DNA from 3 places in the Paenibacillus sp. CF095 genome. Region 2 is predicted to be linked to each of the others. Evidence: riboswitches for the same ligand, from Rfam matches in the RefSeq annotation. Region 2 holds a riboswitch; each other region holds the start of a gene.
What was found. A riboswitch is a leader RNA that binds a small molecule or an ion and turns the genes downstream of it on or off. The one in region 2 is predicted to bind thiamine pyrophosphate.
Positions count from the first base shown of each region.

Region 1: it holds a riboswitch for thiamine pyrophosphate, as region 2 does, so the genes downstream of both, thiC (phosphomethylpyrimidine synthase ThiC) here and BLS69_RS05925 (thiamine phosphate synthase) in region 2, are expected to answer to the same signal.
Region 3: it holds a riboswitch for thiamine pyrophosphate, as region 2 does, so the genes downstream of both, BLS69_RS19310 (ABC transporter ATP-binding protein) here and BLS69_RS05925 (thiamine phosphate synthase) in region 2, are expected to answer to the same signal.

Region 1 is NZ_FMZN01000009.1:55,519-65,614, reverse strand. It holds gene BLS69_RS30270 (HAMP domain-containing sensor histidine kinase) at 1-312, opposite strand, end outside; gene BLS69_RS30265 (response regulator transcription factor) at 305-1,000, opposite strand; gene BLS69_RS30260 (helix-turn-helix transcriptional regulator) at 1,085-2,035, shown strand; gene BLS69_RS30255 (zinc ribbon domain-containing protein) at 2,109-2,927, shown strand; gene BLS69_RS32375 (hypothetical protein) at 3,384-3,551, shown strand; gene BLS69_RS30250 (hypothetical protein) at 3,729-4,415, shown strand; gene BLS69_RS30245 (hypothetical protein) at 4,653-5,429, shown strand; gene thiC (phosphomethylpyrimidine synthase ThiC) at 5,801-7,585, opposite strand; TPP riboswitch at 8,006-8,119, opposite strand; gene BLS69_RS30235 (IclR family transcriptional regulator) at 8,270-9,013, opposite strand; gene BLS69_RS30230 (alpha/beta hydrolase) at 9,373-10,096, shown strand, end outside.
Region 2 is NZ_FMZN01000001.1:1,334,407-1,344,502, reverse strand. It holds gene BLS69_RS05965 (trimeric intracellular cation channel family protein) at 1-552, opposite strand, end outside; gene BLS69_RS05960 (thiamine diphosphokinase) at 735-1,376, shown strand; gene BLS69_RS05955 (C40 family peptidase) at 1,673-2,173, shown strand; gene BLS69_RS05950 (response regulator transcription factor) at 2,282-2,986, opposite strand; gene BLS69_RS05945 (ThiF family adenylyltransferase) at 3,106-4,158, opposite strand; gene BLS69_RS05940 (thiazole synthase) at 4,155-4,922, opposite strand; gene thiS (sulfur carrier protein ThiS) at 4,925-5,128, opposite strand; gene thiO (glycine oxidase ThiO) at 5,125-6,297, opposite strand; gene BLS69_RS05925 (thiamine phosphate synthase) at 6,315-7,010, opposite strand; TPP riboswitch at 7,204-7,313, opposite strand; gene BLS69_RS05920 (ABC-F family ATP-binding cassette domain-containing protein) at 7,389-8,939, opposite strand; gene BLS69_RS05915 (hypothetical protein) at 9,078-10,061, opposite strand; gene BLS69_RS05910 (hypothetical protein) at 10,048-10,096, opposite strand, start outside.
Region 3 is NZ_FMZN01000001.1:4,379,217-4,389,312, reverse strand. It holds gene BLS69_RS19340 (MerR family transcriptional regulator) at 1-170, opposite strand, end outside; gene thiE (thiamine phosphate synthase) at 492-1,157, opposite strand; gene thiD (bifunctional hydroxymethylpyrimidine kinase/phosphomethylpyrimidine kinase) at 1,157-1,969, opposite strand; gene thiM (hydroxyethylthiazole kinase) at 1,966-2,778, opposite strand; gene BLS69_RS19320 (ABC transporter substrate-binding protein) at 3,771-4,844, opposite strand; gene BLS69_RS19315 (ABC transporter permease) at 5,008-5,838, opposite strand; gene BLS69_RS19310 (ABC transporter ATP-binding protein) at 5,828-6,592, opposite strand; TPP riboswitch at 6,863-6,966, opposite strand; gene BLS69_RS19305 (radical SAM/SPASM domain-containing protein) at 7,149-8,024, shown strand; gene BLS69_RS19300 (pectate lyase) at 8,374-9,042, shown strand; gene BLS69_RS19295 (copper amine oxidase N-terminal domain-containing protein) at 9,223-10,096, opposite strand, start outside.

The DNA.
Region 1 (10,096 bases), on a different contig from region 2:
CACACGATGCTGAAAGTCTCCATTGGCCAAATGTCTGATCCCTGTAGAAATGTCCTTGAAATACGTCGCGTAGGGCTTGGTAAACCAGAAGAAAAATAGAATGGCCAATGGGATAAATAAGATCATGAAGAAATAGATATCCCCGATACTTCTCATAAAATGACGATATTCAGCAAGCTGATCTTCTGCACGAACACCCGAATAATAGGCTTGTAAAAGCTTATAAATCCCATAGGTAATTGCGCCAGAGGCAAGCATGCTTAACCCCAACAACATAATCATGGTTGTGCGAAAACTTCTTCTTTTAGTCATTAAACGTGTACCCCACACCCCAGATCGTTTTGATAAACTTGTTCTTGTTCACATCTTCTCCCAGCTTTTTGCGCAGGGTTCGAATGTGGACCATCACGGTATTCCCACTCTCATAATAGGCTTCTCCCCATACCTGTTCAAAAATGTTTTCTGCACTGAACACCTGCTTGGGGTGGCTCGCGAGCAGATACAAGATGTCGAATTCCTTCGGTGTTAGTTCCACTGATTTGCCGTAGAGTGTAACGCGATGTTGATCTGGCGTGATGATGAGCCCACCCTTCTCCAGAATGGACCTCTGAACAGGCGCAGACTGGCTGAATTGCAGCGAACGACGCAACTGGGAGTTGACCCTGGCAACAAGCTCCATCGGATTGAATGGTTTGGTCATATAATCGTCCGCACCCATCACGAGTCCCGTAATTTTGTCCATATCTGACGTTTTGGCACTCAGGAAAATGATTGGTAAATGATGCTGCTCCCGAATTTTACGGGTCACCTCATACCCATCCATACCAGGCATCATAATGTCCAGAATCGCCAAATCTATCGCTTGGGTCTGAACAGCTTGAACCGCCGCCTTCCCGTCAAAGGCCTTGATGGTGTGATATCCTTCTTTTTGTAAATGTAAAGCAACCAGATCAGCGATCTCAACTTCATCGTCTGCGATCAGAATCGTAATTCGCTTCATTGCTTATTCCACTCCTATGTGTGATGCTGGGCATTATAACATATTTGAATCCAACAGATAAACCAATGAAAGGAATACATACATATGAAACTGGAGCGTTTATTAGCCATCGTGGTGCTGTTAATCAATCGTGGACGGGTACAAGCCAAAGACTTGGCAGATATGTTCGAAGTATCGATTCGGACCATCTATCGGGATATCGATACATTGGGTCAAGCAGGCATCCCGGTGGTGACGTATCAGGGGGCAAGCGGCGGGATTGGTCTGGCAGAAGGCTACCGGCTGGATCGAAACGTGTTAACAGATAAGGACCTTGCTTCCATCGTCACTGCACTGCGCAGTGTATCCACTTCCCATGCCAATGCGGCGCGTGAGCTTCTGGTGGAAAAACTCAGCAGTATCGTACCTGAATCCAAAAATGACGATTTTCAGGCCAATACCAATCGATTCATCGTGGATTATTCAACCTGGACGCATCCCGAAGCGCTGAAAATCAAGCTTGAACTTATCGAACAGGGTATGGATCAATTACGACCCGTAACCTTTACCTACTGCAGTGCGGAAGGTATCCAGACTCACCGCACTGCCGATCCTCATACCATCGTACTTAAGAAACATTCCTGGTACCTGTATGCTTTTTGCCACGAGCGGAATCAATTTCGCATGTTCAAGCTTGTGCGCATGCAGGATGTCACGCTTGCTAATGAGCACTTCGAGCGTAAAGTCATTAACCCCCAGGACAGACCCTGGCAGCAGGAATGGACCCGCCCGGACAATCAAGCTAGGTTAACCTTGAAATTCCATCCTCGCGTCCGTCATATTGCGGAAGAATGGTTCGGGATCGAGAACGTCATCCCTGATGGGACTGGGTATTACATCAGCCAGGTTGCTTTTCCCGAGGATGGCTGGTTATATGGATTCATTCTGGGCTTCGGCGCGGACGTTGAAGTATTGGAACCTCAGCATATTCGGGATGAAATCTGCCGTATCGCGGAGCAAATTGTACAAAATTATATACCTCCGCCTCAAACCTGACAGACAGCTGTCCAGTTCCTCCTCGTATACTTCAGATATATTCAATCTGTACATATATGAGGAGGAACTGATCATGAACGTCACTGTATGTCAAAGCTGCGGCATGCCGCTCACAACCCCTGCCCAATTCGGAACGGAAGCAGATGGAAGCACAACCCGTGAGTACTGTATCTATTGTTACAAAGAGGGCAAGTTTGAGCAGCCCGGTATGTCACTTGAAGGCATGACGGAGATGTGCACTGCCATTCTGAAGGACGAAGGCATGGATGAGGAATCCGCTCGTTCGATGCTGCGTAACCAGCTTCCTTTTTTGAAACGTTGGCGCACAAATACAACGGATCAACATACAGAATCTCTCGCTGAAAACCCTACTGCTTCCGCTAATCTTGGTCAGGTAACAACAGATCATTCGTTCTCTGCCCAGCCCGTTCGTTATGTCACGCTCCCCGGCAAACGTCTTGCCGGCGTATCCGCCCGCACAACCAATGCCATTGAGATCAGTGGCAAAGGCTGTATTCAGGGACTCTGGAACAATTATTTTTCCTCAGAGCACCTTCCTGCACCTGAAGCCGTCCGCTATGGCTCTTACACGGATTACACCGATGGCATAACCGGTGAATACACCATACTGGTAGGGCATGAGGTCAGTCCGAACGAATCATTGCCTGAAGGATTGGACGACATTTTACTCCCTCCTGCAACTTACGCCGTATTCACTTCCAGAAAAGGACCGATGGCAGAGGTTGTTGGCGAAGCTTGGGGAGCCGTGTGGGCATGGGAGAAGCAAAGTGATCGTACGTTCACCGGGGATTTTGAGTTGTATGATGAACGCAGCCTGAATCCCGAAAGTGTACAAGTGGATATATACATCGCTGTTCACCAAAGTAGATAAAACCAACACGATACCACCTCAGACCGGATCAAAGTTTCCTCGTATCCTTATGTATATCAGACAAGCTGCCGAGTTCACTCGGCAGTTTTTTTGATGTTCATCCCATGATACAACCGCCTATAGTACCAAGTTAGTTAGCATGTAACCTACCTATTCAACCAGACAATATGCCTCATAAGCGGGTACCATTGACTTCCTTAAAATTGGGACTATTCACATAACAACCGATTCGATCCTCCCATATCAAACCTTTCATATCAGGTCCTTTACTCCTGAATTTCCCTAAAAACGTTTACATCTCCTTAAAACCGGGTAAAATCACTACAATCCAATTGGAATTACATTCTAAAGTCATCTATTTCGTCTAACAAGTCACATGTACCTATATGCGCACCTGGCATGGTAACCAGTCGAAATACATAATTCACAAAAAAACGCATCAAAGGAGGAACCAAGATGATCCGCATGCCTATTCAGCAAATGATCCCGTACCATCACCAATATCCGCGCAACACGGCGACCACTGCTCCTAAAAAGGAGAATGAGAACACTCAAGGTCTATCCTTTCATGAAATTTTACAGCAAAAAATGGCGAAGAAAACTGCTTCTCCTTCCCTTAGATAAAATGAAAGCCGGACGATTGCCTGTCCGGTTATGAACCGTCTTTCCGCAGCTTGGTGGAAGGGCGGTTATTGGCGTTGAGCCTTAAATGACTGTACAGTTCTCAGGCATGTTTCCTATAATGATTTAAATATCTAAGAGATCCATGACATATACGAACTGTAAAAGGGGACTTAGCACATGATCACCATTGGTTGTTTTCACGCTCATTATTCCAACATCGCCTTAATTGAAGAGACGCTTGCTCCTTATGAAGTTGAATTGGTCCATTACGTCGATCCAGGTCTGGATCGTCTTAAACATGACGCTGACTTTTCCGATGTCGTCATTCGCGAGAAGGTAGCCCAGACGCTCCAATGGATCGCTGAGTGTCATGCCGATGCCATTCTGGTCACGTGTACCCTGTTTGCGACAGTACTGGAGCAGGAAGCCACACAGGTCCCTGTGCCGGTGATCGGCATAGATGATCCGTTATTGCAGGAGATGCGGCGAATACCGGGAGATTACATAATAGCATTCACCAACCCGGCAACCATTGAAGGAACGATGGCACGGGTGAATCAGGCATTACAGCAAGAGGATGAAAATGGGCAACTACACGTTGCCAAGACATCTCAGACGGAAGCGGTGTGCATCCCGGGGACATTTGAGTTGATTATGCGTGGAGATCAGCAAGGGTATCTCGAAGCGGTACGTGAAGGATTACAGCAGATTGCTGAGCAGTATCCGGGTAAAACGGTAGTGGCAGCCCAACTATCTATGGCTCCCGCTGCTGCACAGGTTACAGTAGATCGAAGTATTCCGATCCATAGCCCGCTGGCATTGCTTGCGGCGTATTTGGAGAATAATTTGGGCGTGGCTCGATAGTAGTGGTATCAAATAACTAATTCACACAAAATTTTGTTGTATACTCCTGTGATCTAGTTAAGAGTTAGTAGAATAAATATATGTATGTTTAATTTATTATTTACATAAATACATATTAATCCTAATTTTTTAAAATAATAATTAAATATACATAATTTAGGTGTACAAACCTAGGGGTTTTATGGTAAATTTATATTGTTATAATTTAACAAATTACTCAGAGGGTGAGGTTTTACATTGAAATTATTGCGTTTATCGAAGTTACTGTTGGTTTGCTGTCTATGCCTATTGCTTGTTCCTACCAGTGCTTTCGCTTCTGCAGAGAATAGAACTGTGAAATTGGATATAACTTTATTAAAGCAGGGTATTCCTTATGAAGTAATAGAATCCTGGAGCCCTGAGTTTAAGAAAAGTCTTTCGAAAGAAGATGGATCAATTGAAGTAGTGGCTCATGAAAAAGCCCCAGCACCTGAATTCAACGGAGAGGTTGGACCACTCGGAAATATCAAGGATGATCAATTTGACTATTATATAACCATAGTTCGAACTGATAATGTTAATAATCGTGAGCGGTTTATGGTTGCATTAACAGGAAAGTGGAAATCAATGCCTTTTTGGCGCTTATCTGATGCTTATGGCGCTTCTTTTGATAAAGAAATTTGGAGAGCAGTTCCAGGTTCTGCGTATTATGAAGATAAAGTTAAGTATAGCGGAAACTCTACTTTTACAACTTTAGGAAGTGGACGTAATTTCTCATATACTGGTGAGAATGGTGTTGGATTCAATGCTGATCTCAAAGGGGGCATTATTATAACAGAACAGGTTGCCTCTGCCGTCTTTACAATAGAACATAAAAAGCAAGGAAATCAAAGTGGTCTATCTCAAATACAATCCAATTACTACCACATTAAAGGTACGGGCAGTGTAGGATTGAGTTTTGGAGCTCTAGAGGTTGGCTTCTCAGGCTCGGCTGATAATGATTCCAGAGGTACACTTAAAAATTTTAATTATTAATAAAGTCTTTGTTAAATATATTTATGTAGTATAAGGTAGAATAAAGTATATAAAGTAAAACTCACAAAAGAGAACGATATAAAAATCGTTCTCTTTTACACATTTCACTCAACAGGAGAGGTGAATAAATTAATGCGATTTTTATATATTCTTATCTTATTCCTAGTCGGTATGGGTTCTTCCGCACTTCTACATGCTAGTAATCTTAAACTATCTGATGGCGTGCTATTTGTCATCGCAGGCATCCTATTTCAGATTTGGCGTAAGTTGGATTGAATCCAAAATTTACGGTGAAGCGGGTTTAGCCTTGTCCAAACATTAATCCGTATTTATAATTTAAAGCTACAAAAAACCTTTATCACCTGACTCCCTTAGGAACGTGTCCGATATTCCTCGGCCTTTTCCTGCATGCCCGCTGCTACAGCCTCATTCTCGGACAATCCTTTATCCGCGGCAAAGGCACGAATGTCCTGCGTGATGCGCATGCTACAGAACTTCGGTCCGCACATGGAGCAGAAATGAGCTTCTTTGGCCCCTTCTGCTGGCAGCGTCTCATCATGGTAGGACAGCGCACGTTCAGGGTCCAGTGACAGGTTAAACTGGTCACGCCAGCGGAATTCGAAGCGCGCCTTGGACAATGCATCATCCCGGCGTTGAGCACGTGGATGGCCTTTTGCCAGATCGGCGGCGTGGGCTGCAATCTTGTAGGCGATGACCCCTTCCCGCACATCATCCTTGTTGGGCAGGCCCAAATGTTCTTTTGGTGTAACATAACAGAGCATGGACGTGCCGAACCAGCCAATCATGGCCGCACCAATGGCGGATGTGATGTGGTCGTATCCCGGAGCAATGTCGGTCGTCAGCGGCCCCAGCGTATAGAACGGTGCCTCTTTACATATCTCCATCTGCAAGTCCACATTCTCTTTGATCTTATGCATCGGCACGTGACCCGGCCCTTCGATCATCACCTGCACATCATGCTTCCATGCGATCTGCGTCAGTTCCCCGAGCGTAGCCAGTTCCGCCATCTGAGCTTCGTCATTGGCATCGTAGATACTGCCTGGACGAAGTCCATCTCCCAACGAAAACGCCACATCATACCTTTTCATAATCTCGCAGATTTCTTCAAAATGGGTGTACAAAAAATTCTCCTGATGATGCGCAAGGCACCATGCTGCCATAATGGACCCACCGCGAGACACAATGCCTGTCATCCGCTTGGCGGTCATGGGAATATAACGCAGCAGTACACCTGCGTGGATCGTAAAGTAGTCCACTCCCTGCTCTGCCTGCTCAATGAGCGTATCACGGTACAACTCCCAGGTCAGCGCTTCCGCTTCGCCATTCACCTTCTCCAGCGCTTGATACAGCGGCACCGTACCAATCGGCACAGGTGAATTACGGATGATCCATTCCCGGGTGGTATGAATGTTTTTGCCTGTGGACAGATCCATCACCGTATCCGATCCCCAACGTACCGCCCAGGTCATCTTCTCCACCTCTTCCTCGATGGAGGAAGATACGGCAGAGTTACCTATGTTGGCATTGATCTTCACGTGAAAATGACGACCGATTAACATCGGTTCACTCTCCGGGTGATTGATGTTGGATGGCAGAATCGCACGTCCACTCGCCAGCTCCTGCCTTACAAATTCCGGTTCTACGCCCTCACGAATGGCGGCAAACTCCATCTCTGCCGTAATGACTCCCTGCCTCGCATAATGCATCTGAGTCACACAGCGTCCTGTCTGTGCTCGCAGCGGTTTGCCACGCAATCCAGGGTACTCTTCGGCTCCAGCTCTCTTCCCTCCGGGCTTTAGTCCGTTATCCTCCGGTTTAACCGTACGACCCTGATAAGCTTCAACATCGCCACGCTCTGTGATCCAGCGGGTACGCAGGGCTGGTAGACCTGCACGGATATCGGCATGAAATCCGGGATCGGTCATCGGCCCGCTCGTATCGTAGACACGTAGCGGTTCGTTATGCTCCACCCCTTGGGGAGTATTCGTGTCATGAAGGGCTATCTCACGCTCAGGTACAGCAATGTCGGGCCGTGAGCCCTGAATGTAGACTTTGCGGCTGCCCGGAAAGGGCTGAATCCGTCCGGCCGCTCCTGTTTCTTTTTCCACCTGCTGACCGTTATGTTCCTGCTCCATCGCTTGTTGTCCCGTTTGATTTCCTGTACTCATGTTCGCTTGTCTCCTCCTCAGTGTTCGTCGCTTGTTTGGTTGGTATCGTCATTAGCTTACTTACGTACCTGTCCCAAATCATGCGCAATGCAGAGAAGAAAGAGCGATCCTACGCCAGACCAGGGGAGACACTTTTCATGTACAGTTAACAACAGACGGAGGCTGCCACAGATCATGAATCTATGGTGACTTCTCTCTCATCATACAAGCCCACTTTCGCAGGTTATTGAAAAAAGAAGTCAATGGAGTACGCGCTATATCGCCCGTTCACTGTATATAAAAAAGCCGGTCCCCGAAGGAACCGACTTTTATGTCCATCACCAATAATGCACCTTCAATCAGCTCCTTAACGGAGACTACAAGGGTCACATCATGAGGTGGTTGAGGTCATATCGCCGATTACTTCCCTACGCTGGTATGATCCAGATCAGGTGCAAAGGGTCCGGAATCTCAAGCGATTCCGTCTCAGTCCGGACAATTCGGACTCCCCCAGTAACGTTAGTAAGTTGCGGCTTACATAAGCCGCCGTTCATATTCAATGAAGCTGGCCCCGTAGGGCCGTCCATTACAGAGTAGCGCAACCGGAACATAAAAACAACCTTTATATTCCAAATGATCAAACTCCATTGGAGAAAAAAACTTACATAAACATCAGGATAACATGAGCCCCATCTGCGTAGCAGCATCCTTCAATACAGGTGCGTATTCATGCAATGTCTCCTGCGAGAGTCGACTGACAGGCCCTGAGACCGAGAGCGCAGCTGCAATATTGCCTCTGCGATCCATAATCGGTACAGATACCGCGGCAGCTCCCGGCTCACGTTCCTCATAACTCGTCGCATATCCGTTATCCCGGATATCTCCCATTTGCGCCAAATACACCGCGGGATCAATAAACACCGGCCATTCCGGGCCGTTCATCAGTTCTTCACGATCCTCGTCCGTGGCAAACGCCATCAAAACTTTGCTGGAAGCGCCCACAGACAGCGGGAGTCTAACACCAACGGGGGCGACTCGGCGAATCGCCTGATCACTTTGCACAGCCTGAATCCGTATCCGTTCACTCCCATCACGCAGGTACAGACTCACGGTCTCCCCCAATCGATCTCTCAGTCGCTCCATCGCAGGCAGCAGCAGAATAGCGGGATCATCACTGCGGGACATATGAGCCGACAGTTCCCAGATTCGGATGCCAAGTCGGTACTTCTCTGTTGCTGCATCACGGATCACGAACCCTCGATCCTCCAGCGTAGCCATCAAACGGTGCACTGTACTTTTGTGCAAGCCGATCTGGCTGGCAATTTCGGTGAGTCCCAGATCACTGCGTGTGGTAAAACATAATAATATATCCAGCGCCCGTTCCACAGCCCGGACGGTTAACTTGCGATCTTCCATGGCATAATGCCCTCCTCATGTTTCATCACATGAAACTTGGTTACATAAATTATATGAGAAACGGTCTCATCTGTAAACCAAAAAGAGCCAAAATCAAAATAGGCCAACCTGTAAATTTTTCCTTTTTATAAGACTTAATCCCCTGTAATTTACACACTAAGGTAATGTTACCCATATATCTTAAGAACTATATAACAATTGCGTAACAAATGCCCTCAATCAATTGACTTTGACTATACTGGAACATACGATAAAGATATATTACATTAAGATATCGCTCTGAAGCAGGCTCTGAAATCGACGCAATTCTCTTTTCATGTCGTTGTTATCTTCAACTGAACTTCAAAGGAGGGGCATTCATGTATCCAACATCCCAGAGCGAAGCCCCGCTGCATACAAAAGTGTCCGATCTGCCCTCTTCCCTATCACCGAGGCTGATTCGGTTCAAACATATTATCGTAGCGTTGCTGCTCTCCGTTGTATTTTTTCTACTGTTTTGTTTTATCGCACTGCATGGTTATATCGCATGGGTATTATCCAATCCAACGGTAGCGCCTGTCTTCTCCAATCCGATGCAAGCCAAGAACATGAAGTATGAAGACATCACGTTCCCGGCAGCAGATGGCAGCCGCACGATGCAGGGATGGTATATACCTGCTGATAATGCTGCAAGCAAAACGATTATTTTCAGTCACGGCTATGGTGCCAATCGTGAAGAAACATGGGTACCTATGTATGACCTGGCACACTATGCCCATCAACTTGGGTTCAACGTGGTCATGTTCGATTATGGCTTCGCCTCACAGGTGAACAAAGCTGTAGCCACAGGTGGCAAAGCTGAGTCACAGCAATTGCTGGGTGCCATCCAGTTTGCCAAGCAGCGCGGTGCACAGGAACTGGTTGTCTGGGGTTTCTCCATGGGTGCCGGTACGGCGCTTCAAACTGGACTGATTACACAGGAAGTGGATGCGATGATTCTGGACAGTACGTTCCTGCTTGAGCCGGATACACTGTACCACAACATTCATAACCAGATCGATCTCCCGCGTCAGCCCACACTCGAGATCATGAATCTGTTGTTCC
Region 2 (10,096 bases):
GAACACAACGGCCGCGAAACAAAATAATAATCCGGCATTCGTTGTTAACCAACCCATACCTATAACAAAACCGGCTGTCATTGCCCATACAGCATAAATTTCGTCACGCAATACAAGCGGTTTACGTCCCGCAAGCACATCACGAATAACGCCTCCACCAATACCGGTCATTACTGCTGCAACGATAACTGCGCTAATAGGATGTCCCATGTTCGCCGCGTACAGCGCCCCTTGAATTGCAAATGCTGCGAGTCCGATTGCATCAAACAACGCCTCTGTTCGCTTCCAGTGACTAATCCACTTGAGAGGCAATATAAACGCAATCGCTACAGATACTAAGGCTAACATAATAAGTGATCCCTGACTCCACAGTGTCGTTACAGGTATACCTATAAGTACATTCCGGATAATCCCGCCTCCGAATGCCGTGACAAGTCCAAGCACTAGTACACCCAGAATGTCATACTCCTCTTCCATTGCTACGAAGGCACCGGACATTGCAAATGCGATAGTGCCTATAATGCTGAATACTTCAAAAATGTGTAAGTCCAACCTGTTCAAACCTCACTTTTCAAGTCATCTCCATGTCGCTCTACCCATTGTATCCGCGAGCACTGAAATTGTGCAACCACATTTTGTGGATTATACTGGTTTGGTGAATATATTTGTACAGGTTCCAACATTATATTTGAACAATGAACTATTTTTCTCTGAATTAGGAAGGATGAAATAAAATGACGGTGAAACGGATAGTTATTTTTACAGGCGGAAACTTATCTGTAGAATTACTTCAGGAAATACGAGAAGATGATATGATCATCGCGGCCGATCGCGGTGCATTATTTTTAATTGAACACGGCATTCAGCCTCACATTGCAGTTGGAGACTTCGACTCCATTACTGAAGAGGAACGTATCATTGTAAGCAACAATAGCATTCGGTTCATTACATGTGACCCTGTTCATAAGGATCTTACTGATACAGAAATGGCTTTTGAGACAGCGCTAGATTACGAACCTTCTCACATCTTAATGTTAGGTGCTACAGGTACACGTATGGATCACACTCTCGCTAATGTACATATCATGGTTCGCGCGATGCAACATCATATCTCCTGTGCCATTCAGGACAAACACAACTATATGACACTGACCACATCCAAAGCTGTGGTTGAACACCGAGACTATAAATATGTTTCTCTGCTGCCCTTGACTCATGAAGTTGCAGGAATAACTCTAGATGGTTTTATGTATCCGCTAGATCAAGCCACCATTCGCATGGGACAATCCTTGGGTGTAAGCAACAAGCTCTTAGGCTCCTCCGGTACAGTCACTATTGATAGTGGCTTATTACTGATTATTCAGAGCAAAGATTGAATCTATTCGTATGCTTCATAGTTATTTATTACGTTTTTGTAACCAGTGATTGAATGAAGAAAATAGGTTCACACATAACAAAGACCCTTGATATTCAAGGGTCTTTGTTGTTTCATCTTTATTCTTCGTCCGTCAATGATTAATTTTTTGACATTTTTAATCATATTTTAATAAACATACCCAAACCATTGTGGCGCAAGGGATTACACTTCCCTATCCAATTTCTAGGCTGTTACAAAGCTGTTATACTCGCTCTAGCAACTTAACGAAAACGAATTTTGGAGGTACTAACTAACATGAAAACAAACATCTTTGTCCAAAAGGCCGTAACCGTCGGGTTGTGCGCTACACTAGGTTTTGGAGCTGTATTAATGACTAACGCACCTGTTGCACAGGCAGCAACTGCTTCTGTATCCACAGGTCAACAGATTGTTAACTATGGTAAACAATTTACTGGAACTCCATATAAATTTGGTGCTTCAACATCAACAACCAAAGTTTTTGACTGTTCTTCTTTTATGAAATATATTTTCAAAAAGTATGGTGTAGATTTGCCGCGCACTTCCGTGAAACAATCCAAAGAAGGTAAAGCTGTGTCTAAAGCTAATCTGCGTGTCGGAGATCTGGTATTCTTCTCAAGTGGTAGCCGGTCTACCGGTTCTAATGTCACTCACGTAGGTGTTTATGCGGGAAATGGTAAGATTCTGCATACGTATGGATCTCCAGGCGTAACCCTCTCTGATCTGGACTCTGGTACTTGGAAGAGAACGTATGTTAAAGCTCGTCGTGTACTTTAGAATTATATATTGCTAATAAGTAAAGGCCGGACGATATGTTCCGGTCTTTTTATTTACCCTTTTTTCGCCACAGTCTAAACTGGAGTTTCATGGAATTCGGTGATACATCTAATTTTTATCATGAAGCATGTAACCGATCCCACGCACCGTATGAATCAGTTTCACACTTCTTCCCTTATCCACCTTAACCCTTAGATGTTTGATATACACATCCACAACGTTGGTATCCATCGCATACTCATATCCCCATACTTCCCGCAAAATATCACTCCGGGTACATGCTTCATTTACATGCAGGGCCAGGAATTCCAGCAATTCGTACTCTTTTGGCGTTAATGTCAGGTATTCACCCGTACGACTTACCCTTCTTGAACGCAAATTGACTTTAAGATCATGAACTACAATTACTTCCTCACCCTCTGGTGTTGCATTCGCAAAAACACGCAATAAATTTCGTATTCTGGCAAGCATCACGGTTAAGTGGATCGGTTCCTCCATCACGTCATTAGCTCCGTAATCCAGCCATTCCACGATGAACTGAGGAGATGCATTTGAAGTAATAACCAGTAGAGGTATAACCTGACCCTTATCTACCCATCGTTTTAACTCTAATTTCTGATCCTGGCCACAATGTTCATTTCCCTCTTCCCGGTCTACCAGGATGATCAGTTTAATATGCAGCAACGAAGGCTCGACGGATTGGTTTAGTTGGGACCACTTCATTCGTTGCACCTCATACCCTTCGCTACATAAAATATCCTGAATTAGGCTGACCTGTTCTCCTGCTCCAATCAGCAAAATGACTGTTTTCACTCTTTTTCACCCGGCCTGTCTCTATCCCCACTGCTCGCAGCAATGGTTGGTACAGATAGCATGCCGTAAAATGAAAAAGTCCATTCCCTCAAGGGAACAGACTTTGCTTCTTTCTTGCTTTAACCAAAGTAGCGATGGACGAGCGTACGTGCTTCAGCTGTGTCTTTTGTTCCGTGTACGAGGACACGTCCATCTTGGAAAATAACCATTCTATGGACTCCTGTTGTAAAAGAAACCAGAAACGGATTGGATTCCACTTTTCCTTCTTGAAGCCTGTTCAGACGTTCCGCCGTATGTAGAAGATCCAGATTCATACGCCGTGCAGGTCGGATCTGAACGGTGTCCCTGCCACATAACACATCGGTTTTCTCCAGATTGGACGCAGAAAGATATGGATATGTTGCCGAAGTGCCGCAGGAAGGACAGTCTTGCTTTTTCGCACCATCCACATTGATGGATATGTATTCGTTCCTCCACACGTCAAATGACAATAACTTACGTCTCAATGCATTGGCATTGCCACTAAGTAACTTCATCGCTTCTGCTGTCTGATTTGCCGTTACCATCTGTACCGCTTGAGGTATGATACCAGACGTATCACATGTATCTCCTCCCAGAGGGACTTCACCCAGCAAACAATTTAAACATGGCGTATCTCCAGGCATAAACGTATAGGTGATGCCGTAACTACCTACGCATCCACCATAAATCCAGGGAATACGGTGTTTCTGTGCCATATCGTTAATGAGTAATCGCGTATCAAAGTTATCCGTTGCATCCATGATCAAGTCGGTATGCTGAACGAGTTCTTCCAATTCATCTACTCTGACATCCAACACTTTCCCTTCCACATGAACCGTGGAATTAATGGCAGATAACCGTTTTTCCGCTGCCATCGCCTTCGGCATCCGTTCAATCGCGTCCTGTTCTACATATAATTGCTGTCGCTGCAGGTTACTCCACTCCACATAATCACGATCCACAATTGTTAAGTGTCCAACTCCTGAACGAACTAACGTTTCTGCGATTCCTGTTCCCAGTGCGCCAGCACCAACGATTAAAACTCTGCTGCCCTTTAATCTGGCCTGACCTTCCTTGCCAAGTGGCGCATAACGTTCCTGTCTGGAATACCGATCGGCCTGCTCCGAGGATGTTGATTGTTGATTTATCATGTATGAACCATTCCTTCCACCGGACTACTGGCTGCTGCGTAACGCTTTACGGGAATCATGCCTGCCTCATAAGCCAGCCTACCTGCCTCTACCCCCAATCTCATCGCCTTAGCCATGCTCACTGGATCCCCTGATCCGGATACGGCTGTATTTAACAATACGCCAGCTGCACCAAGTTCCATCGCATAAGCAGCATCTTTGGGGGAGCGCAATCCTGCATCCACAATTACAGGTACAACAGCCTGCTCAATGATGATCTCAAGGTTATAGGGATTGATGATGCCTCTGCCAGCTCCGATAGGAGAAGCGCCAGGCATTACAGCATGTACGCCAAGCAATTGCAGCCTTTTGGCCAGAATGACATCATCTGAAATATAAGGCAATACAGTGAAGCCCTTTTCAAGCAAAATTTCACAAGCCTTGTACGTTTCAATCGGATCTGGGAGTAACGTCATTCCATCTCCGATGACTTCGACTTTTATCATATCACAAAGTCCTGACGCCCGCGCAAGCTCGGCAATTCGCACCGCCTCTTCCGCATTGGATGCTCCAGCCGTATTCGGAAGAAGAGTGTATTTGTCCAGATCCAATGTATCCAGGAAATGCTTCTGGTTGCGCTCCTCCAGATTCAGACGACGAACAGCAAAGGTTAAAACTTCCGTTTCAGATGCTTCCACAGCCTGACTTTGCACTTCCAGATCCGAAAACTTGCCTGTTCCGAGCAACAATCTGGACTCAAACGTATATTTACCAATGTTCAACATCATCAACCGCCTCCTACAAAATGTACAATCTCGATTCGATCGCCTTCTCTTAATGCCGTCGTTTCATGATACTCACGGGTTAAAATATGCTTGTTCAGCTCTACAACTACAGTCTTGACTTGCAGATCAAAAGATTTAAGCAGTTTATCCACACGATTCAATCTGTCTTCAATCTCCATCCGTTGACCATTAACGATGATATTCACTGCACCACTCCCTTTCTGTTCAATCGCTCCGGACTCAGCGCCTCAATTCCGAGTTCTTCTGAGCTTTTGCCAGCGAGCAACTCAGCGATAAGCCTTCCTGTTATCGCACTAAGCAAGATACCGTTGCGGTAATGCCCAAAGGCGGCGAACAGCCCTGGTATACTCTTGCAAGCACCTATATAAGGCAATCCATCTGGAGTTGCCGGTCTTACGCCTGCCCACGCTCGTATAAATTGTGCTTCTTTCATCCCAGGCACCCAGTGGGTAGCCGCTGTTAGCAGCTTCTGAACACCCTGTACAGAAACGTTCAGATCGGTTCTGCCTGGCAGACTGGTTGCCCCGAGCCAAACTTCGCCATTAGCTTTGGGAACAATATAGATATCCTCTGCATACACCGTTCTGTCAGGTCTGTACCCAGCATGTTCATCTGAGAACTGAACGGCGGCTATTTCTCCTTTTACCGACCACACAGGCATGCTCAGATTCACATGTCTCATCAACTCTTCACTCTGTAATCCAGCCGCTATAATGACATGTTTGCATCTCATCTCACCGATCGATGTGGTGATTCCCTGCACGCCATGTTCGTTTGCTTGCACACGTATATCCTGTATGTCCTCCATAACCCGTGCTCCCAATGCTTGAGCGGATTCAGCATATGCCTTCGTTAGATGGACTGGAAGAATCTCACTCTCGTAAGGTCTGTAGTAGGCTCCATACGTATCTCTGTTAAGCCATGATGCCTCCTGTTGCACAACGGAACGATCCCACCATACCTCATCAGCAGAAGCAGACAACGCAGACTTCCGATTGTCCTTATAACTACTTAATTCACTGTATGAACGAAAAGGAGTTAGGAATCCCTGGCATTGCAGGCCAGTCTCTACCTCACTGAGTGTAGCCATTAGCACCTGTTGCTCGATAAGTAACTGTCTACTCTGTCTGGCAAGCTTAGCCATCAAAGGATGAGCAAAATCCTCACTGCCTGCCGCCAGCATTCCAGCCGCCGCGCAAGAAGTGCCTCCTGCAATCGCCGAACGCTCCAGCAACAGCACATCCTGTCCACGGGAAGCAAGCTCATAAGCGATAGCACAACCAACAACGCCTCCACCTACAATAATCGTTTCTGCATGAAACTTATCCGGTTTATCAATAACGATCTCTTTCATCCTCTCATCTCCTTGATTCAGGGACTCAGACTTTCTGTAGCAACGATAGCCTGCCTTAATAATGCAGCCGCCCGATCCGGTGACTCGCTCGCCCATACATTCGAGATCACGGCGACTCCCTGTGCCCCTGCAGAGCGAATAGCGTGAATGTTTCCCGGTCCGATACCCCCAATCGCCATGACAGGAATGGAGACACGCCTGCACACTTCAGCAAGAGCATGTAATCCTCTGGGGTCAAGATCAGGCTTACTGTTGGTTGAGTAGACATGCCCGAAGAAAAGATAATCGGCTCCCCGTTCTTCAGCGATTTTTGCCTCATCGATTGAATGAACAGATACACCCAGACGAAGGCGCTGCACATTGCTTATAACAGCAGGGTTATAATTTCGTATCGCATCTTGCCCCCAATGTACACCGCCATAAATGTCATTCTGTGAAGGAAGTTCTGAACTATTGATAACAATGCGGCAAGATGGAATGCCAACGCTACGCAGACTTTGAGCCCAACCGATCTTGTCTTGCCATGTGAGTTGTTTTTCTCGTATGTGAATATAGTCCACCAAAGGCCAAACGTCCTTTGCAGCTTTTACAAAAGATGCCTGATCCCCTGCACCCGTAGATACAACATGCAATTCAAATGATTCTTGAACATGTTCATGAGAAATTACCGTACTGTTCATCTCCTTCCAGACTTGAATGCTATGAAAACACAAAAAAGCCACTCCCGTAGGGGAGTGGCTGCGTATTAATTATAGGACCAGATGACTGACTGATACATACAGTTCATTTCGTGCAATAAAGCTATAGACCTTATAGCCATAACGTTATACACGCAACTGCATGTTTCAATTTACTAAGCAAGACGGTTGAATTCTTTCGAATTGCCGTTTGCTCACGTCATTCACTGAAACGCGCTCGCCACTTCCCTACGCTGGTATGATCCAGATCAGGTGCAAAGGGTCCGGAATCGCATTCTTCCATCTCAGCCGCATCGTGCGGCCCCCCTAGTGTTCATATGAAGTTGTAGCCTATGTTACCATAGACGGTTTTTTTTGTCACCGTCATTTCTGTTAAACATTGTCTTGAATCGTTTAGTTTTTCTCAGACCATTCTTCGACATTCCATGTTTTGGTGACCCATCCCTCGTAGAAATCAGGTTCATGAGATACCACTAACACCGTTCCCTTGAATTCTTTCAAAGCACGCTGCAACTCCGCTTTGGCTGTGACATCCAGATGGTTCGTCGGCTCATCGAATAGAATCCAATTGCTTTCACGCATCAAGAGTTTGCATAAACGAACCTTGGCTTGTTCTCCACCACTCAGCATATTAAGTGGACGAGTAATGTGCTCATTTTTCAACCCGCAGCGAGCGAGATGACCTCGGACCTCATTTTGGGTCAAATGTGAAAATTCATTCCAGACATCCTCAATCGGCGTGATATTCCCAGCACGAACCTCCTGCTCAAAATAGGCTGTTTCGAGGTAATCTCCTAAGAAAGTCTTTCCACTGAGTGGAGATATTTTTCCCAGGATGGTTTTCAACAGCGTCGATTTACCCACACCATTACAACCTACGATGGCAATTTTCTCACCACGTTCGATTGTCATTGTCATCTTAGGCAGCAAAGGATACGTATATCCAATTTCAAAATCAATACCCTCAAAGACCGTTTTACTGCTCGCACGGGCATCCTTGAATTTGAACGTTGGTTTGGCCGCTTCATCTGGGCGATCAATACGTTCAATTCTGTCCAGCTGTTTCTCCCGACTCTTCGCTCGACCTGAAGTTGAAGCACGTGCCTTGTTACGCTGAATGAAATCTTCCTGCTTCTTGATGTACTCTTGCTGTTTCTCGTATGCATCAATATGCTGGGCTTTATTCATATCAGCCATCTCGAGGAACTTGTTATAGTTCGCTGCGTATCTCGTTAATTTGGCAAATTCCAAATGATAAATGACATTTACGACTTCATTCATGAATTCCGTGTCATGGGAGATTAAAAGAAACGCGTGCGGGTAGTCCTTCAGGTAACGTGACAGCCATTCAATGTGCTCTACATCCAGATAGTTGGTCGGCTCATCCAGCAAAAGAGCTGTAGGTTTCTCAAGCAGAAGCTTGGCAAGAAGCACCTTGGTACGTTGTCCACCACTTAGAGCTGCGACATCCCGATCAAGACCAATTGCGGACAAACCAAGACCATTGGCCATCTCTTCCACTTTTACGTCAATCAGATAAAAGTCGCCCTGTTCCAGTTGTTCCTGAATATCGCCCATCTCTTCCAGCAACTGCTCCAGCTTATCTGGATCTGCATCTGCCATCTGGTCCGTAATATTCATCATTTCTTTTTCCAATTCAAGCAACGGAAGGAATGCATCCTTAAGCACGTCACGAATGGTTTTGCCTGGGGTAAGCTTCGTGTGCTGATCCAGATATCCATAACGGACCTTAGGTGTCCATTCCACTTTTCCACTATCTTTAAGCAATTTACCGGTAAGGATGTTCATTAATGTGGATTTACCCACACCATTGGCACCAACAAGTCCTACGCGCTCTCCGGCAAGTAAACGAAATGATACATTTTTAAATAACGTGCGATCTCCAAAATTGTGACTTACGTTCTCTACTGACAATAAACTCATAAGATGAGGTTGCTCCTATCTATTAGACATTACTTTTGTTATTGTTCCGAAACCCTATTCTAGCACAGGTCCCGTCTTTTCTGAAAGTAATGTAAACAGTTCAAGAACCTCTTACATGATTTTGTCATACAGGCTACCCTAACGATTAGAGCATTTATATTCGAAATAGCCTTGCGCAGCTGCTTGTCTTGCGTCTGTGAACACCTCTTCAGCACGGTAACCATTACCACATGTGGAGGGGTAATAGTACCTGATACCCGTTAAAGGATCTACCCCACCTACGATGGCCGTTTTCTTCACAAGTCTGCCTCCACCGATCGCATAATTGTTGATCTTCTGGTCACCCACACCTATACCTTGGATAAAGGCCATAATCCCTGTATCGTTAATGGAGTTGTACCAATCTTCCTGCGCAACCAGGGGCATCGTGAACGTATAGGAAATACCGTTCTTTCTGGCAAACTCATTATGGCGGTTAATCACATCAGCCAGATCATCCTGCACAGTAGTCACAATCCGGCTTAGTCTAACTTGTTCAAATACGCTGGTATTCTGAAGTAAAGGAATCTGTGTGCTTGAGGCCAGTTCTTTTTGAAATCCTTCAATCCATTTCCCTGCGTTTGCGTCATAGGCATATACGTAGTCGTCCAGTGTAAAGTTAATACTGTTACCATTAGAATCTGAATATGTATAAGGTTTCTTGGGGCTCCACACTTGCCTGAAAGAATCTTCACGGTTACCCGTCATCTCTGTTTCTGTGGACAACATATAATAGCCATCATAATCCAGAATAACCACGGCAGGAATGTAATTAAACATGTTTTGAATAGCTGCGGGATCATCCTGAATCCCCATATTCAAAGCCATCGTCTGAGTAAATGTTAACAAGGCAAGCTCTTTATCCGCTTTAACAAATTTGGTTGAATCATAACCTGCTTCATCATTTTGTTTCTCATTCTGATGCATGACTGCACCTGCATCCATGACTGCGGTTTGAAGTGCAGATCTGTATCGTTGACCAAGATATTGAGCCTCTTCGGCATCTTGGGTATGGAGTGAGATGATCCAGAAGAGCGGGAAGAAGATCAGCACAAATACAATGGATAGCTCAGTAATCTTCATTGAGGACCATACCTCCGTATGTTACAAATACTGCT
Region 3 (10,096 bases), 3.0 Mb from region 2:
TCTTTGAAAAACAATATCTGCTGCAACCGTTCCAGGTTGGCATCTGAATATAATCGATACCCGGCAGAAGTCACTTCGTCCGGGGTTAATAGTCCGATCTCATCATAATGATGCAGTGTGCGCACACTGATCGAGGCAAGTTCGGCAACTTCTTTTACCTTCATGGCCATGTGTTAAACCTCCTTACAACACCGATTGTATAGTGTCACGTTACGTGAGAGTCAACCGTTGAAAATGAAAAAACAAGATGCGAGCATGGAAGCTGCATCTTGATCATGGATTGGTGAATAGATGTGACTGGATATGACTAAATTATTGTATCATTCAGTCACTGTAGGGGAGCGGACGCGCTTCTAAGTCGAAGACATAGACTGCCGCGCCGCAGGGGGATTGTGCGCGCCTCCTCTGTTATGGAGAGGAGCGTGAGCGGTTGTGGGCTGCACCATGTATGCGGTGCAGCCCACGGGGCTGGCAGTGCAGGGAGAGCAGGGCTACGCCTGCATCCCGCGCACTGCCGCAGCGAACTGCGCAGCCGCTGCGCGCACATCGGCCGCGCCCGCGATGGCGGAGATGACGGCTACGCCGTCGGCTCCAGCCGCCATCACGGCGGCCGTGGTATCGGGCGTAATGCCGCCGATACCCACAATCGGAACTGCGATGCCTGCGGCGCGCAGTTCCGCCACCCCTGCGGGGCCCAGCACAGCGTGGGCATCCGCTTTGGAGCGCGTCGGGTACATGGGCCCGACGCCAAGATAGTCGGCGCCCGCCTGCACGGCACGGCGCGCCTCTTCCACAGAGTGGGCGGATACGCCAAGCATCCGCCCATCTCCAATGCGGGCGCGTACCAGCGCCGCGTCCGCATCATCTTGGCCGACATGCACGCCGTCGGCCTCCACCGCTACAGCCAGCTCCACATCATCGTTCACGATGAACGGGACCCCGTGCTGGCTGCACACCTCGCGAAGCCGCATCGCAAGCGTTATGCGAGCTTCGTGAGCCAGGGCGCCAGTTCCCTTTTCACGGAACTGAAACAGCGTAATGCCGCCAGCAATGGCCTGGTGCAGCACTTCCACAGGGTCTTGCGTTGTATTAACGCTGCCCATCACCAAATACACCTGCATCGCGCGTTGTACCGCTTCTGCATCCCAAGAGCGCATCACTGCTCACCCCGCTGTCTGCGCTGATACGCAAAATGATTCGTCGGCCCATGTCCGGCCCCAATCCCCAGCTCATCTTCGATGGCCGCCTGAATGAATGCTCGCGCAGTCGTAACGGCAGCCAGAACAGGTGAACCCTTGGCTAACTCTGCGGTGATCGCAGCAGAGTATGTGCATCCCGTTCCGTGTGTATGACGTGTTACCACACGAACATTCTCCAGATAATGAAAAGACTGCCCATCGTAGAGCACATCCACGATCATGCCACTTCCTTCATCATGACCACCTTTGACCAAAGCATACGTTGAGCCCATCTGTACAATCCGTCTTGCGGCTTCTTCCCGCTGACTCAGATTCGTGATAGACATCTCGGTAAGCAATTCCGCTTCCGGAATATTAGGTGTTGTGATCAGGGCATGGGGCAACAGCTCCGTAACCAACGCCTGTACAGCTTCCTGCTGGAGAAGGGGGGCGCCACCTTTGGCGACCATCACAGGGTCGATGACCAGATTTGACCAACGGTATTGCTGCCATTTCTCAGCCACTAGACGAATAATCTCGGCACTATATAACATGCCGGTCTTCGTTGCGATTGGTTGAAAGTCTTCGCCGGTCGAGTCCAATTGCTGGGCAATGCCATCGTAAGGGATGGGAAAAACGCCCTGCACACCTGTGGTATTTTGGGCAGCAATAGCCGTGATAACGGTCATGCCGTATACCCCAAGTTCCTGGAACGTTTTCAGATCGGCCTGAATGCCTGCGCCGCCCCCGTTATCAGAACCTGCAATGGTTAGAGCTTGAGCAATGCTCATATTGCACCTCCACGGATCTGACGGATCTGTGCGCGTTCTGCCAAAAGGTCGGGTGTTACTTGTGCCAGTTGATTCAACAATTCAATCTGAAAGCTGCCCGGCCCCTGATGAGCTGACCGCTCTGCCGCCAGTTCAGCTGCTATACCATAAAACGCAAGCGCTTCAACAACACTGCCTAGAAGATCGGCTTCCGATTCCGCTATGGCTGTAAAAGCACCAATCACCGAACTTAGCAGACAACCTGCACCCGTGACCTGAGTGAGCAGGGCATGTCCATTACTCGTGAGGAATGTGGATTGTCCATCAGTAATGATATCTTCTTTCCCGGTAATGACCACGACACAGCCAAGCTTATGCGCTGCCCGCTCGGCAATGCCGATCCGATCACCTTCACCTGATCCTGCGTCCACGCCTTTAATACTCCAACTCTCACCGATGACATTAGCGACCTCCGCCACATTGCCGCGCAGTACCGTGAGGCGAAGCTCACGAACGAGCATCTGCACGGTTTCCGTGCGATAAGTGGTTGCGCCTGCGCCGACGGGATCAAGCACCACAGGCACGTGATGCGCATTAGCCGATTGGCCTGCCAGACGGATCGCCTGAACGACTTTGTCATCGAGTGTACCGATGTTGAGTACCACAGCACCTGACATCTTGGCGACATCAGCGACCTCTTCATGAGCATAGGCCATAAAAGGGGACGCACCTAGTGCAAGCAGGCCATTGGCTGTGAAGGGAGCCACGACAAGGTTGGTGATATTGTGTACCAGCGGATTTTGCGTACGAACACGTTCCAGATAAGACATATAATTTCCTCCTTGTTTTGAAGTAACCCCATCGGCGGAAGTCCGATATCTGGAGTCACTCAGCAGAATAATAGGATATGAGTCTCCTTGTTGAGTAGGGGCGCAAGTATAACAACAGCCAGATGCATTAATACAGGAAAAGCAGAAACGTAAAATCTAAAACAATTTCATAACTCCCTAAAAATGGATTTTTGTAAATGGATATAGACAAATTGAATCATTTTGATCTATATCCAGCCTTGATTGAAACAGCTAAAAGGTGGATCCGTATAAAATGTAAATTCGCGAAAAGCAACAGTACAAATACGAAACAGTAAAAAACGAAACAGTATAAAAGACAGAATAAAGAAAGTGGAGCCATGGTATGTCTCCAAACTCAGGCAAGCGATACGGTGATGGACGTTAGCGTTCAAAGAGAGTCCTAAAGCCCAGGATGTCGATACCCGACTGATCGGGGCGCGAAGGTCACACGATGTTTCTAAAGAACACAGGACGTCTTATATGGCTGTCAGATCCTCCTTATGAAATGTAAGGAACACAGGACACGTTATTTCCCAAATTCCCCTGACCGAAACACTATAAATTGCTATTTTTTCCGATATAACATGTCTCAGGTTCCTTAGATTTCTTCAACCGCTCCAAATCCTTGAATAGGGCGCCTCAGATTCGTTAGCGCTCGCTCCATGTTCTACTCTGGGCATATTAGGGCGCGATTCAGCTCATGGTAGGCTTGAAGATAGGCGCAAATTTACATTACCAAATACATATCAACAAGCTACCCAAACGCATATCAAGCCACCAAAACGCATATCAAGCTGCCCAGGTGCACATCAAGCCACTTAGGATTGTTATAAATTCTGATCCTCGGATGCTTGCTTAGGCCAATTCCATTTCACAAACCTTCATGCATCAGATCCTACGTTTTTGCTAACTTTGCTTTCAATCCCCTTGCGTTCATTCACTTTTCCTTCATTCACTTTGCTCTCTTTTACTTACTCTCCTTGCAGATTAATAAAAGCATCCTCGGCTTTCACCGATTCAGGAATCAAATCCTGTTCAACGAGCCATGCGCGTACATTCTCCCAGGACGCCATTTCCTGCCGACCAAACATCTGACCATCTTCATTCATAAGTGGCAGTAAAATATCCAGGCTTTTGGTTTCAATCTCCGGGTCAAGCGGAGACGTTTCATTCTCATGAGCGAGCAGAATATTCAAGGCTTCTTCTGGATGCTCCGTTACATATTTCTGTCCTTCCTGGACCGCTTTGACGAACCGGGTAAGTTGGTCTTTTTTCGCTTCAATGCCAGCTTCACTCGCAGTCAGGACCAATTCATAATAATCAGGCACACCATAATCGACGGGGTTAATGGATTTCATGGCATGTCCTTCTTTCTCCAGAATCAGTTGCTCATGGTTAATAAAACCACCCATAATTGCATCCGCCTGTCCGGAAGCCAGCGAAGGAATCAGATCGAACCCAACGTCGACCAAATTCATGTTGTCGGGGTTGCCGCCATCCTTGCTAATCATCGTACGAACCATCGCTTCATACAGCGGAATCGAAGAATAACCGACAGTTTTCCCTTCAAGACCTTTGGGTGAGCTCACGTTGCCATTTGCTTCGGTCAACAGATGCACAAGCGGATGGCGAACAACAGCAGCAATGGAACGTACAGGAATGTTCTCACCACGAGCGAGCAAAATTTGGGGCTGGTAGCTTAGAGCCAAATCAATTTTTCCAGCAGCAACAAGTTTGAGTGAATCATTGGTATCCGCAGGCATCTGAATTTCGACATCGAGACCTTGATCTGCAAAGTATCCTTTTTCCTGAGCAACGTAGATGAAGGAGTGTACTGCATTCGGGTACCAGTCGAGCATGATGGACAGTTTATCTTTGGCGTCTGATGTTGGCTCGGTTGCAGACATGTCTGTCTGTTGTGCATTGGTTGCAGAGTCTGTTGTTGGCGTGTTTTTGCTAGTATTCGTGGTGCTGCATCCGCTAACGATCAGCAAAAGGCTAATGAGCATGATGGGAAGCAGGGAGTATATACCTTTGTTATTCATAAATGAAGTTCCTCATTTCATCGTTTTGGTTTGTAGAAAATGGACAGCAGCATGTTAACGGACAATGTGACAATGAACTGATTGAAGATGCTGCTGAAATTGTGCATAAGGTATGTTTTGAAGATTGTAACTCCTGTATTTACCTCTAATTTCTGTCTAAGTATTATCCAACTTTTCTTTTGCCTCCATGACGATGACGCCGTATGCTAAACCGTTTCTCCAGCCAGGCAATCAGTACAAACAAAACGATCCCAAGTAAGGATAACAGCACAATAGCAGCAAACATCGCATCCGTGTTCATGTTGCTGGACATGCGGCGGCTGAAGTATCCGAGACCTTTGCTGCCACCGAGCCATTCGCCAATCGTTGCCCCAACCACGCAGTACACCACAGACATCTTTAACCCCGAGAAAAAAGAGGGAAGTGCCAGCGGAACCTGGAGTTTGCAAAAAATATCCCACTTGCTGGCGCCCATGGTGAGCAGCAGTTCACGCTGCTCTGGATCGCCTTGGCGGAGTCCATCGTAGGTACTGACCACAATGGGGAAGAATGCGATTAAGAATACCACCGCGACTTTGCTCCACAACGTGTAACCAAACCACAGGATAAATACGGGGGACAGGGCAATCAGCGGTATGGTCTGACTGATCACGATGAAGGGATACAAGGCCTTTTCAATCGATCGGTTCATATGCATGCCTGTCGCTAGCGTAATTCCGGTCACTATGGATAATCCAAAACCTACGGCAACCTCCATAAAGGTTGCAGGCAGATGGATGGTCAACAGCAGATGACGATGCTCGACCAGTGAGCCTATGATGGCCGTGGGTGCAGGAATGATGAAGGAGGGCACCCATTCCATACGCACAATCACTTCCCAGATCGCCAGTGATAAGAACATGAGCATAATAAACAAACCATATTGGGAAAACGACCTCGAGAGCCACTTTGAACACCACGTCCAAACGCTAACCTCAGCTCTATCAATTTGCATGCAATTGTTCCTCCAGTTGTTGCCTCATCTGCACGAGAGCCAGTTCGTAGATCATGTCCGAATGCCTTGGGCGTGGTAAGGGAACCGTCATCTCCCGCAACTGCTGGCCTTGCCCCCCTGGAGTTAACAGAATGATACGGTCACTTAACAGCAGGGCTTCTTCGATGTCATGTGTAATGAACAGCACGGTTTGGCCAAAGCCCTCCCACAGCTCCAATAACCAGCGATGCATTTGTCGTTTGGTTAAGGCGTCGAGTGCACCGAAGGGTTCATCCAGCAACATGAGCTGCCCGCCTGTAAGCAAGGTACGCAGCAATGCCACCCGCTGCCGCATGCCGCCGGATAACTCATCTGGATAGGCCTGCTCATAACCGGACAAGCCGAACCTTGCCAATCCTGCGATGATATCGGCTCGTAGTTTGTCCTTGTCCTGTCGGCCTGGTGCCAGCTCGGCAGGCAGCATGCAGTTCTCCATGACGGTACGCCAGGATAACAGCAGGTCTTTCTGCGGCATATAGGCGACTCGTCCGAGCCGTTGTCCTTGCGGTACATCAGCAATATCGATGGTGCCGACGGTAGGCTCATGCAAGCCTGCGAGCAGCTTGAAAAGCGTGCTTTTACCTGATCCGCTTGAGCCGATGAGCGAGACAAATTCCCCTTGTTGAACCTGAAGCGACACATTGGAGAGTACGGGGGAATCCATTTTTTCCGGAAAAGCGAAGCTTATGTTGTGAATGGTTACATGGTTGGTCATCTGATCCTCACCCCCTTGATATCAGACTGCTGGAATAACAACGGCATCTTGTGCTTTGCAGAAGTAACATAAGAAAAACGTCTATCGACGTACTTTTCGAGAAGACAGACCGCGTTTAGCTGAAGTGGTTTTTACGATATCGATTGATTCAGCTTCGCTGAAAACTTATAAATCTACATAAAAAAGACCCACCCATTTCCGGAGAAATGAGTGGGTCTGTAAGTTAAATTCGCAATTTATCTTCACATACATTGAGAAAATTCCGCTTACTAAAAGGCCGCTCCACTTCCCTCCGCTGGTATGATCCAGATCAGGTTCAAAGGGTCCGAATAAGTCATATTCGTCTCAGCCGCAAGGCTCCCCTAGTGCAAAAGTTCAAGATATGCAGTTGTGTGTTCAGCATATATCACTTGAACATGAACTGTAAAGAGGCAGCATGATAACTGAACAATTTACCTCGGCTCAGGAACCCGATATAATAAGGATGGCCCGTATTGGCCGGATCACAAAATGCAGGTGGGATTGTTCTCCCTCCTAGGCAGAATGGGGACCCGAGTTGAAAACGTTCAAAAAAGTATATATTGAGATCACGAGTATCTGCAATCTGGCTTGCAGCTTCTGTCCGCAGACACAGCGTGCCAAAGGATTCATTGACCCTGAAGTCTTCAACAATATACTGGAACAAGTTAAACCACACACCAATCATATTTATCTACATGTCAAAGGCGAACCCTTGTTGCATCCCAAAATAGATCTGTTACTCGATTCCGCACATGAGAAGGGACTCAAGGTGAACATTACAACGAATGGTACACTGCTGCCCAAGACTCAGCATAAATTGCTTGGCAAACCGGCGCTGCGACAGATGAATTTCTCCCTGCACAGCTTCGATGGGCATGAAGGTTCAACCGACCGTGACGGATACCTGCGTCATATTTTGTCCTTTGTACACGAGGCCGTTAAGCACAATGTCATCATTTCATTCCGACTGTGGAATCTGACGCAGGATAACTTCACAAATGCTCAGATGAATCGAAATCGGGAGACCCTTGAAGTATTGGAACGTGAGTTCAATCTGGACTTCTGCATTGAGGAAAAAGTAGTTCCAGGCAGCGGGGTCAAAATTGCCCCGAATGTATACCTGAATCAGGACCATGAGTTCCAGTGGCCAAGTCTGGATGCACCTGAAGATGACGGCAAAGGCTTCTGCCATGCATTGCGTGGTCAGGCAGCTGTGCTTGTGGATGGAACGGTGGTTCCATGCTGTCTCGATGGCGAGGGTGTAATTAACCTGGGTAATGTGCACGAGAAGTCATTCTCGGAGATTATTGAGGGTGAGCGAGCGAACAATCTGGTATATGGCTTCTCCAGGCGGGAAGCTGTGGAAGAGTTGTGTCGAAAGTGCGGTTATCGTCAGAGATTCGGAGCCTGATATCTTATATCAGCAAGCCAGAAGACATTCAAGATCACACATTTGGAGATAAATGTTGTGGTCTTTCTTTGTTATCGGGGATTAAAGTTAGGGATACAAACGTTACAAATGAGCATACCTGAGGTTGATATCAGCATATTGCTTGAGGGACCTGGTATGCAAAAAATGCCGATATGACAGGGATTGTGCGATGTCATGATATATCTGATCTAATGATTATTCTAGTTACCTTCCTTATTTGGTAGGATTAGGTTGTGAGTTGGGCAGAGGTGCACCTCTGGCGAACTTCCAGTACAAGCCCAGACTTGTACACTACCAAAAAACGAGAGAATAAGGGAGGAATTAAGTTATGAAAAAAATATTGACGTTGTTGCTGTCCGCTGGTTTGGTTGCTTCTATATTTGGTGCCGTTCCGGCTGCGGCTGCACCTACCGTTGTAAATTCAACCATTGTGGTTCCAAAGGGCACGACCTATGACGGCCAAGGTAAAACATTTGTAGCCAATCCTTCCACACTGGGCGACGGATCTCAAGCTGAGGGTCAGAAACCAGTCTTCCGCCTGGAGGCAGGGGCCACACTCAAAAATGTAAATATTGGATCACCTGCTGCCGATGGTGTTCACTGTTATGGTAGCTGTAATATTTCGAATGTAGTCTGGGAGGACGTGGGCGAGGATGCTCTGACATTGAAGTCCGCCGGAACGGTTAACATTACCGGTGGGGCAGCGTACAAGGCCTATGATAAAGTGTTCCAGATGAATGCAGCTGGAACAATTAACATCAAAAACTTCCGTGCGGATGATATTGGCAAACTGGTTCGCCAAAATGGTGGAACTTCCTTTGCAGTTAACATGACGCTGGATAACTCCAACATTTCCAATGTGAAAGATTCGATTATGCGTACAGACAGCAGTACATCACAAGGCAAAATTACGAATACCCGTTATTCCAAAGTACCAACGTTGTTCAAGGGGTTTGCTTCAGGAAAAACGAGCCAGTCTGGGAACACGCAATATTAGACAGGAGATTGGATCCCTGGAGTTGGTAAAAGTTTAAGCTTTGCTTGTAACTCGAAGTTAAAATATAACGCCAAAAAGAGCGTCCCAAGGTCATTGCCACAATGACTTTGAGTGCGCTCTTTGTAATGCAGATGTCATAGTATAGTTTTGCTGAGTGATGTTTTATAGAGGATGCTCAAATTATTTCTCTCCCGGAACTTCAACGATGACTTTGCCTTTCTCGGGGACAACAGAACCGGTATCAATAGAGCCCAATTTGTTCATGATTTCGTAAAAGGTTTCTTCAAGCATGCGAGAGTACTTGAATGATACGAGTGTTTGACCTGCTACGGAAGGACGAGTCCCTGCTTCAGCAACGGCTTTGGTTTTAATAAAGAACAGGTCACCGATGGTTCCGGCACTTTTGCTGATGTTGGCCTGCCACTGTAGCAAGGCACTTCCATTTTTAAGGATATAATAACTGATCAGATCGTTATCCTCAACAACGAAGAAACGATCTTTTTTGTCTTGTTCAAAAATGTATTCAATGGATGAATCCACCGGACCCAAAGGGTTGCGAATGTCCAGACGTGCTTGTCCCAGTTCAGAAAAGCGGGGCAGATGCAGTGCGGCTTCACGCGCCACAGTCAGATCGGAACTGTTATATTCTTTTACAATCGTAGCATCGGTAGTGTAAATGTAGGCTTCCTTGGCCTTCTGGTTCCACTGCACCTTGGCACCAAAAGCTTCACCGATGGCACGGAGCGGAAGCATCGCTTTACCATTCACCAAAATCGGCGCGGAGGATAATGTCGCATTCTGACCGTTTTTCTTCATTGTTTTGCTGTTAGGTGTAAGGACATACTTATCGCTGCCTGTGTTAATGCTGATCTCTTTTGTTTTGTTATTGTAACCAAACGTATAGTTGCCGAGGAATTGAAGCTCCGTCAATGCCACGTACGTAATACCCTGCCGTATGACAACATCATATTGAGCTTGAACATTGTTAATATAAGCTGTCGGTTTAGGTTTGGTTGCTGCGGCTTCCGCCACAGTGGATGAGAGTAAGGCAGGT